DNA from 3 places in the Arthrobacter sp. 05T410 genome. Region 2 is predicted to be linked to each of the others. Evidence: predicted binding sites of a transcription regulator. Region 2 holds the regulator's gene; each other region holds the start of a gene.
The links. Region 2 encodes LexA, which represses DNA repair genes until DNA is damaged. Its sites were predicted from a motif close to TCGAACANNTGTTCGA; they were not measured.
Positions count from the first base shown of each region.

Region 1 (3,272 bases), on a different contig from region 2:
GCAGACCGCCCAGCTCATCCTCGATCGCCAGGCTGGCACGCCGTACGCGCCGGTCGATCTCGATCTCACCGAGTGCGATTACGGCCAGTGGCAGGGCCGCACGCTCAGTGATCTCGCGACCGAGGATTTCTGGCCGGTTGTGCAGTCGCAACCGTCCGCCGTCGTCTTTCCCGGCGGTGAATCCATGGCCGCGATGCAGGCTCGGTCGGTGGCAGCGATTCGACGCCACGATGCAGCCTTCGAAGCCGAGTACGGGCCAGGGGCCGTGTGGGTGGCGGTGAGTCACGGTGACATCATCAAGTCAATCCTCGCCGACGCGCTCGGCATGCACCTTGACCTGTTCCAGCGTATTAACGTAGGCCCCGCCTCCGTATCGATCGTGCGCTACGGCGCTAGTCGGCCGAGCGTCTACGCGACCAACACCGACGCGGGTGACCTGTCGTGGCTGTCGAACGGCATCCACTCTGGCGATGCGCCGGTGGGCGGCGGTGCAGGGCAAAAGGCGCCATGAACCTCATGTGCCTAAAATACTGACATGCCTACACGTGTTCACGAGTTTGCCTGGCCTGATCGAATCGTCGTCGGCACCATTGGCCTTCCAGGGGCGCGCACATTCTACCTGCAGGTGCGCGCAGGGACGCAGATCGTGAGTATTGCCCTGGAGAAGCAGCAGTCGGCTCTGCTCGCGGAGAAGATCGACGAAATTCTCGACCAGCTCATCACCGTCGAGGGCAACCCCTTCAGCGTTCCCACGAGCACTCCCATTGAACTTGTCGACAATGACCAGCTCGAGGCCGTTCAGGAGCAGTTTCGCACCGGCGCCATGAGCTTAGGTTGGGACCCAACCACGGCCCAGGTCGTAATAGAGGCCTACCCCATCGCCGATGTCGATGCTGATGACAACGAGGAACCGCTTGATGAGGGCGGCGCTAACGAGTCCGAAATGCTGCTGGTGCGAATGCCGGTCGGCACCGCCCGCGCATTCGCCAAGCGCACCCGTGAGATCGTGGGCGCCGGGCGTCCGACGTGCCCGCTCTGCGGTTACCCCATAGACGCCGACGGGCACATCTGCACCCTTCCCGAGGTCTGATGCCAGCGCCGGACCTAGTGACCGCCGAGCTGACGCTCACCGGACGCATCACGACGGCTTCAAACGCTACATTTCTGGGCAGCATCGGCGACGTGGTGGTCGTCTATAAGCCGATAGCAGGCGAAAGTCCGCTGTGGGATTTTCCCCACGGCACCCTGGCTCACCGGGAGGTGGCCGCCTACCTGGTCTCGCAAGTCTTAGGCTGGGACGTGGTGCCGCGCACCTGGCTGCGCGATGGTCCTTTGGGCGAAGGAATGGTGCAGCTCTGGCAGGAGCAAGACCCCGCCCAAAGCGCCGTGAACCTGGTCGCGACGGACCAGGTGCCGGAGACGGGCTGGAAACATGTTCTCGAGGGACGGGATGAGAACGGACGGATGGTCGCCCTCGTTCACGAAGACTCGCCAGCGCTCAGACGCATGGCGGTGTTCGACATGGTCGTCAACAACGCCGACCGCAAAGGCGACCACATTCTTGCCATGACGGACGGACACCGGCACGGCGTGGACCATGGGCTCACCTTTCACCGTGACCACAAGCTGCGCACGGTGCTGTGGGGATGGCTGGGAGACGCTCTGACCGCCGAGGAACGCGACGGCATCGATCGTGTCAGCGAAGGACTGCACGGTGGGCTGGGCCGAAACCTGGCGGACTTGCTCAGCGCCGAAGAAATCGCATCGCTCGCCGCGCGCTGCGCACGGTTGCGCTTGGCAGGGCGGTTTCCGGCTCCGAGCGGTGAGATGTCGGCGGTGCCCTGGCCGCTGTTCTAAGGGAATTGCGGCTCAACTGTCAAAATTTGGCTGCCCATACGCCGATAACAGCGCCTACGCTCAACCAAGCCCGCGGGCCCCACCTTCCGCAGACGACACGCCGAGCGTCCCATATACAGCTCCCCTTCAGTCAGGTGTTGCGATATTGAGGAGAAACCGCGCTGCCCACGCAGCCGAGGGATATGGGCAGAGTCCATCTTTTGTCGGTCCATCCGGCTACACTGAATGCATCGAACATATATTCGAATAAGGGTGTGTTGTGGGCGTTGTTGTCGGTCCCCGCGTGATAGACGCGGGCATGTCGTTGCTGTCGGTGCTGATCTCTCCGGTCCCCGTCGCGGCCGGGTATCCATCGCCGGCGCAGGACTACTTTGATGGGCGGATTGACCTGAACGAGCATCTGATCAAGGACATCACCAGCACGTACGTCGTGCGGGTCTCCGGAGACTCTATGGAACGCGCCGGCATCAGCGACGGCGATGAGCTGATCGTCAACCGTGCCCTGGAACCGGTGGACGGGTCCGTGGTCGTTGCGGTCCTGGACGGGGAGCTGACCATCAAACGGCTGCGGATCACGGGAACCGGGGTGGTGCTGCAGGCGGAGAATCCGGCCTACCCGGACATCCGCGTTCCGTCCGTGTCGGATCTGGTCATCTGGGGTGTCGCGACCCGCTGCCTGCACCATGTTTGAGGCACACCATGTCTAAGCCCTCCCCGATGCGGCGGATGCCGCAGATCGCGCACGTGGATGTGAACTGCTTCTATGCCTCGGCCGAGCGGGTATTCGACCCGTCCCTCGAAGGCCGGCCCGTCGTCGTACTGTCCAACAACGACGGGTGCGCCGTCACCCGGTCCCCGGAAGCCAAGGCTCTCGGCATCGGCCTCGGTGAACCATGGTTCAAACTCGCCCCGCGGGCTAAGGAGTGGGGACTTGTTGCCCTCTCGAGCAACTACGAGCTTTACGGGGACATCAGCGCCCGGGTGATGGAACTGCTGGGCCGCTACAGCGCTTGGTTGGAGGTTTACAGCATCGACGAGGCCTTCCTGGGCGTCAAAGGCGCGCCGGGGGACCTGCTGGTCCTGGGCCAGACCATGAAGGCAGCCGTGCGGCGCAACGTGGGGGTTCCGGTGTGCGTCGGGATCGCCGGGACCAAGACCCTCGCGAAACTGGCCAACAAATGGGCAAAGCACAACCCGGCCTTCGACGGGGTCTGCCACTGGGACTCCGTGCCCGCCGCCACCAGGGAAGCGCTGATGGGCCGGCTGTCTGTGATCGAAATCTGGGGCGTCGCGACGCGCCTGACCAAACGCCTCAACGCCTTAGGGCTTCAGTCCATCCTTGACCTGTCCCGGGCCGACCCGGTGATGATCCGGGACCGCTTCTCCGTGGTCATGATGCGCACCGTCCTGGAGCT
Region 1 covers NZ_JBFTLP010000001.1:178,973-182,244, reverse strand. Annotated here, with positions in the region: gene AC1DFR_RS00935 (histidine phosphatase family protein) at 1-511, shown strand, start outside; gene AC1DFR_RS00930 (DUF3090 domain-containing protein) at 536-1,090, shown strand; gene AC1DFR_RS00925 (SCO1664 family protein) at 1,090-1,857, shown strand; gene AC1DFR_RS00920 (LexA family protein) at 2,117-2,548, shown strand; gene AC1DFR_RS00915 (Y-family DNA polymerase) at 2,557-3,272, shown strand, end outside.
Region 1: a site for LexA is predicted at 2,088-2,103, ahead of AC1DFR_RS00920 (LexA family protein). Genes of this name have one in related genera too.

Region 2 (3,272 bases):
GGCGAGGGCTTCGCGCAATTCGGTGAATTCGCGGTCCGGATAGCGGTTCAGCCCGGCAGCGGCGGCGCTCACGGCTTCGGTAATCGCGGCGCGGACATCGGCCGGGACCCCATGGGTGTTCTCGTTGACGTTGAGCAGGATGGGGACGTCCAGCTGCGGCGCGCCATACGGACGCAGGCCACGCAGATTGGTTCGGAGGGGCAGTCGGTTGAGGCGCTCAAGCTGGTCAGTCACGTGACCAGTTTAAGTGGTAGCGGGACGGGCGCTGAAACTGTGACGCCCGCGACGGCACCCGGGGGTGGCTACTTGGACGGAACAAACAGTTGCTGGCCCGGCATCACACGCGCGGCGTCCAGATTGTTCAACTGCACGATATCGGCCACAACATCGCGGGGATCGCGCTCCGGGGCCACCGACCCGGCAATGGCCCAGAGGGACTCCCCCGGTTGGACTGTGACGGATACGGTCGGCGTCACCGAGAGCTGGTCTGCGGAATCTGCCGCTTTCGCGGGAGCGTTGAGGAATCCGCTGAAGGACAGGATGAACGCCGCCAGCAGAATCAGGGGGACGCCGAAAAAGACGAAGCGTCCGCGCCGGGTGAGCCGAAGCGGCGGCTGCTTGGTCCGGCCGCCGGAAACCGCGGCGGCGGCTCCTTGCTGCGCCCGCGACTGCGCGGAGCCGCGGCGCCTGGCGTTGAGCGGGTACACGTTGCCGTGACTGGAACCGCTTTGGGCGAGGCTGCCGCGTCCGATGCTGCGGCTATCCGCTGCGCCACCCGGACCAACACCACGGTGGCGGGTCGTGACGCCCTGAATGTTAGTGCCGTCAAACGCGCTTGAAACTGACATGAACTGAGCCCTCCTGGACCATAAGTTGCCGCCCGGCGTACTCACGTACTCGCCGCCAACCGGCCGAACCTTCGAACATAGAACCGAACATTGCCTGCGAACCCAGATCGTCGGAATCGAACACATATTCGAATCTTGCTGGTTCTGTTTTAGCACTTACTAACGAACGATGTCGAGACTCGCTAGAACAAATGTTTGAAAAAGGTCTGCGGCTGGCCTATTTTTGAGGGACAGGACAACCACTTTCGAACTCCCACTTTCGAACTAACAGTGGGAATTCATTCGTAGTTGATCAGCAGGGTCTGACATTTCAGGCCGGAAGTTCCCGGTGACAGCAGCCACGGCAGCCGGGCGGAACGGAAAGGCGTTGGCGAACATGGCAGCACAAGCCACCGGCGGCAGGGCCACCCCACGGAGCCCGCAGCCCGCCCGGGCCCCCAAGAGCCTCACCGTCCGGCAAAAGAAAATCCTGGAGACCATCCAGCGGTCCGTCACGGACAAGGGCTACCCGCCGTCCATGCGCGAAATCGGCGACACCGTCGGTCTCGCCAGCCTGTCGAGCGTGACCCACCAGCTCTCCCAACTGGAAAAGCTCGGCTACCTGCGGCGCGATCCGAAGCGGCCCCGGGCCATGGAAGTACTCATGCCGCTGACCCTGGACGAGGGGGCCACACCGATATCTGGTATCGAGAAGTCCAGCCCCTTGCGGGCCGTCGGCGGCCTGTCGGTAACCGAGCTCGCCAGCGCCACTGACACGGCAATGGTGCCGTTCGTCGGACGCATCGCCGCCGGCGGGCCGATCCTCGCGGACCAGGTGGTGGAGGACGTCATGCCGCTGCCCCGCCAACTCGTGGGCCATGGCGAACTCTTCATGCTCAAGGTGGCCGGCGACTCGATGATCGACGCCGCCATCTGCGACGGCGACTGGGTGGTTGTCCGCCGCCAGGGTGATGCCGTGAACGGCGATATCGTCGCCGCCCTGCTGGACGACGAAGCCACGGTCAAGACCTTCCGCCAGCGGGACGGCCACACGTGGCTGTTGCCGCAAAACACCCAGTACGAGCCCATCCTGGGCGACCACGCCGTCATCATGGGCAAGGTCGTATCGGTACTGCGCTCCCTCTAAACTGCGCTCACTCTAAACTGCGCTCCCCTTAGCCATCCCGGGCCATGCCGCCAGTTCGGAGCGGCCACCCCGCGGCCGATTTCCGGCGCAGGGTGACGGCCCCGGTTTGGGACTTAAGCTTTCGCGGAGTCTTTCGCCAGGCGCTTCAGGGCTGCCATGGCTATCGATGAATCGGTGGTGGGCCAGAACGGCGGCAGCGCGGCGCGCAGGAAGCCGCCGTAACGCTCCGTGGAGAGCCGCGAATCCAGCACTGCCACCACGCCCTTATCCGAGGTCGAGCGGATCAGCCGTCCGGCGCCCTGCGCGAGGCGGATGGCGGCATGCGTGGCCGAGACGGCCATGAAGCCATTGCCGCCGGACTGGGCCACGGCCCGCGAACGTGCCGTCATCAGCGGGTCGTCCGGCCGCGGGAAGGGAATCCGGTCGATGACCACCAGCCGGCAGGACACGCCAGGGACGTCGACGCCCTGCCAGAGGGACATGGTGCCGAACAAACACGTGTCAGGTTCGTCGGCAAACTGCCGCACGAGCGCCGTCATGGTCGACTCCCCCTGGCACAGGATGCTGAGGCCCAGCCGGGGCCGCATGGCCTCGGCTGCTTCCTCTGCGGCGCGCCGCGAGGAGAACAGGCACAGGGCGCCTCCGCCGGAGGCGCGGATCAGCTTCTCGAGTTCGTCCAGGGCCTCGGGGGACGTTCCGCGGCCGGGTTTGGGCAGGTGCCGGGCTACGTAGAGGATGCCCTGCTTCGGGTAGTCGAACGGGGAGCCGACGTCGACGCCGGTCCAGCTCGGGGCGCCGTTGCCAACCAGGCCCAGGCCGCCGGCGGCGGGTTCGAAGGCAGCGCCGATGGCCAGTGTGGCCGAGGTCAGGATGACGGTGTGGTCCGCGAACAGGCCCTCGCGCAAGCGCCCTGCGACGCTCAGCGGGGCAACATTGATCAACGCCGGCGCGCTCTCGTCCGGCTGGGAGTAGCCCTGCGCCGGGTCGAAGCTGCTGTTGCGGGAGAACCACACGACTTCGCGGTTTTCGCGCGCGGCCAGGAGGCGTTCACAGAGCTCCAGGATGACCATGAGGCGCGAGCGGGCCAGCTGCCGTCCGCCGTCCGCCGACACGGAGCTGTCCCCCTTGGAATCGGACAGGGCGGCGCGGCACGCGTCGCGCAGTTGGTCGATGCAGTCCAGCTGCTCGCTGTTCAGGCCGTTGGGCATCAGCCCGCTGGGGACGCCGTCGATGGCGAGCTCCAGGTGGGCGGCGGCATTGTTCAGCGCATCCACGGTGATGCCCGTGTGCTTCCGGGC
Region 2 covers NZ_JBFTLP010000002.1:425,395-428,666, reverse strand. Annotated here, with positions in the region: gene AC1DFR_RS04385 (histidinol-phosphate transaminase) at 1-234, opposite strand, end outside; gene AC1DFR_RS04380 (LysM peptidoglycan-binding domain-containing protein) at 303-707, opposite strand; gene lexA (transcriptional repressor LexA) at 1,225-1,974, shown strand; gene AC1DFR_RS04370 (ATP-dependent DNA helicase) at 2,088-3,272, opposite strand, start outside.

Region 3 (3,272 bases), on a different contig from region 2:
CGGGACGGCTAGAATTGTTGCAGTGCGTTCCGGCAAGCTGCTGGCCACCTCCTTCCACCCGGAAGTGACGGGGGAGAAGCGCGTGCATGAACTGTTTATTCGAATGATCAGAGGAGAAGCGTAAAGCATGTCAGGCCACTCCAAATGGGCGACGACCAAGCACAAGAAGGCCATCCTTGACAGCCGCCGGGCCAAGTCGTTCGCCAAGCTGATCAAGAACATCGAAGTCGCCGCGCGCATGGGCGGCCCCGACCTCTCCGGCAACCCCAGCTTGGAACTGGCCGTCACCAAGGCGAAAAAGACGTCGGTGCCCGCTGACAATATCGACCGCGCCATCAAGCGCGGCGCCGGGCTCACCGGCGAGGTCGTCGATTACACCGAAATCATGTACGAGTGCCGCGGCCCGCAGGGTTCCGCGCTGCTGATCGAGTGCCTCACGGACAACAAGAACCGTGCCGCCTCCGAGGTCCGGCTCGCCATCTCCCGCAACGGCGGCACGATCGCCGATCCCGGCTCCGTCAGCTACCTCTTCTCCCGCAAGGGCGTCGTCTCGCTGCCGAAGAACGGCCTGGCCGAGGACGACGTCCTGATGGCCGTGCTGGATGCCGGGGCCGAGGAAGTCAAGGACAACGGCGACAGCTTCGAGATCCACTCCGAGCCGACCGACCTCCAGGCCATCCGCGATGCCCTCACGGAAGCCGGCATTGAGTACGACACCGACGAGGCCGAGTTTGTGCCGTCCATGCAGGTGCCGCTGGACCTTGATGCCGCCAAGAAGTTCATGAAGCTGGTGGACGCCCTGGAAGAGCTCGACGACGTCCAGAACGTGTACAGCAACGCCGACCTCAGCGACGAAGTGCAGGCCGCACTGGAAGCCGAGTGACCCGCTCACCCAAACGTGACTTTTGGGGCCCGGTCTTGACGGCCCAACCGTGACGCTGCGCGTGTTGGGGGTCGACCCGGGCCTCACCCGTTGCGGGATCGGCGTTGTCGACGTCGAGCGGAACCGGCGGGCCACTTTGGTGGCCTTCGGCGTTGTGGGCACCTCACCCGAGGAGAGCCTGGACCAGCGGCTGCTGGTCATCGCCACGTCCATCGACGAGTGGCTGGACCGCTACCAACCCCAGGTCCTCGCCGTGGAGCGGGTCTTTTCCCAGCTCAACGTCAGCACGGTCATGGGGGTGGCGCAGGCCTCCGGTGTGGTCATTGCGGCCGCCGCGCGCCGTGGCATCCCGGTGGCTCTGCACACCCCGTCCGAGGTCAAGGCAGCCGTGACGGGAAGCGGGACCTCGAACAAGGATGCGGTCACCAAGCTGGTGACCAAGATCCTCCGGCTGGACGCGCCTCCGCGCCCTGCCGACGCCGCCGACGCCCTTGCGTTGGCCATCACCCACGCCTGGCGGGCCGGCAGCGGGGCCGCCGTAGCCACGACTGGGCCGGGCAGCCAGTCCCTCACTCCGGCGCAGCGGGCGTGGGCGGACGCGGAGGCAAAAGCGCGCCGTGCGCGCTGAATGTCCGGCTGTGACGCCGCGGGGCTTGGTAGGGTATTCGTAGATATGTTCGGATAGCCGGCGTGCCCGGCTGTACGTTCTTTCATCACCCAGTTGTAGACGCCAGTTAGACCAGGAGCCCGGCCTTGATCAGTTTTCTTCGCGGAACCGTTGCGCATGTTGGCCTGTCCTCCGCCGTGATCGACCTCAACGGCGCCGGCATGAGCGTCAACGCCACACCGCAGACCCTCAGCGGCCTCCGGGTGGGTGAGGAGGGAAAGCTATTCACGTCCCTGATCGTGCGGGAAGACTCGCTGACCCTGTTCGGCTTCGCCAGCGATGACGAACGCGAGGTGTTTGATGTGCTCCTCAGCGTCAGCGGAGTCGGTCCCCGCCTCGCACTGGCGGTGCTGGCCGTCCACGAGCCCGAAGCCATCCGGGTGGCCGCCCACTCCGGCGACGGCAAGGCCTTCACGAAGGTCCCCGGCATCGGACCGAAGGTGGCCGGCCGGATCGTGCTCGAACTAGCCGGCAAGCTTGTGCCGCACGGCACCGCCGGCGCGCCTGTCGCGGCCGTGTCCGCCGAATCCGTCTGGAAGCCGCAGGTGGTGGCCGCGATGACCAGCCTGGGCTGGTCCGAAAAGGATGCCACGGCCAGCATCGACAAGTCCCTTGCCGATTCCCCGGACCTCGCGGCGAACGGCAATGTGGCGGAGATTCTCCGCGCGACGCTGCGCTGGCTGGGCCAGGACGGCGCCCGCGCCGGGAACCGGGTAGGCGCGCGTGGCTGAGCCGTCGATCGTCGCCGGGGGAGAGGAACCGGAGGAGCGGGTCATCGAAGCCGCCCTGCGGCCCAAGAACCTGCACGACTTCGTGGGCCAGCACCGGGTCCGCAAGCAGCTCTCCCTCGTGTTGGAGGCCTCGCGCATGCGTGGGCGCAGCGCGGACCACGTGCTGCTCTCGGGCCCTCCCGGCCTGGGCAAGACCACACTGTCCATGATCATCGCCGCCGAAATGAACGTTCCGCTGCGGATCAGCAGCGGCCCGGCCATCCAACACGCGGGCGACCTTGCGGCCATCCTGTCCTCACTCTCTGAGGGCGAGGTCCTGTTCCTGGATGAAATCCACCGCATGTCCCGGCCGGCCGAGGAAATGCTGTACATGGCGATGGAAGATTTCCGCGTCGATATCGTCGTCGGCAAGGGCGCCGGCGCCACGGCCATTCCGCTGGAGCTGCCGCCCTTCACGCTCGTCGGCGCCACCACGCGGGCCGGCCTCCTTCCCGGCCCGCTGCGGGACCGGTTCGGTTTCACCGGCCACCTCGAGTTTTACTCCGTCGAGGAGCTGGAACTGGTCCTGCGCCGCTCCGCCGGCCTGCTGGACCTGAAGGTCAACTCCGCCGGATTCAGCGAGATTGCCGGCCGGTCCCGGGGCACGCCGCGCATCGCCAACCGGCTCCTGCGCCGGGTCCGGGACTGGGCGCTCGTGCACGGCATCGAGCAAATCGACGCGCGGGCGGCCTCCGCGGCCCTGGACATGTATGAGGTGGACAAGCGGGGCCTGGACCGGCTGGACCGTGCCGTTCTCGAGGCCCTCATCACCAAGTTCGGCGGCGGCCCGGTAGGCCTGTCCACGCTCGCGATCGCCGTCGGCGAGGAAACGGAGACCGTGGAAACGGTCGCCGAGCCCTATCTGGTGCGCGAAGGACTCCTGGGCCGGACGCCGCGCGGCCGGATAGCCCTGGCGCCGGCATGGACGCACCTGGGCTTCGCCATTCCGGCC
Region 3 covers NZ_JBFTLP010000031.1:18,211-21,482, forward strand. Annotated here, with positions in the region: gene pdxT (pyridoxal 5'-phosphate synthase glutaminase subunit PdxT) at 1-124, shown strand, start outside; gene AC1DFR_RS21115 (YebC/PmpR family DNA-binding transcriptional regulator) at 128-883, shown strand; gene ruvC (crossover junction endodeoxyribonuclease RuvC) at 933-1,511, shown strand; gene ruvA (Holliday junction branch migration protein RuvA) at 1,637-2,281, shown strand; gene ruvB (Holliday junction branch migration DNA helicase RuvB) at 2,274-3,272, shown strand, end outside.
Region 3: a site for LexA is predicted at 1,549-1,564, ahead of ruvA (Holliday junction branch migration protein RuvA). Genes of this name have one in related genera too.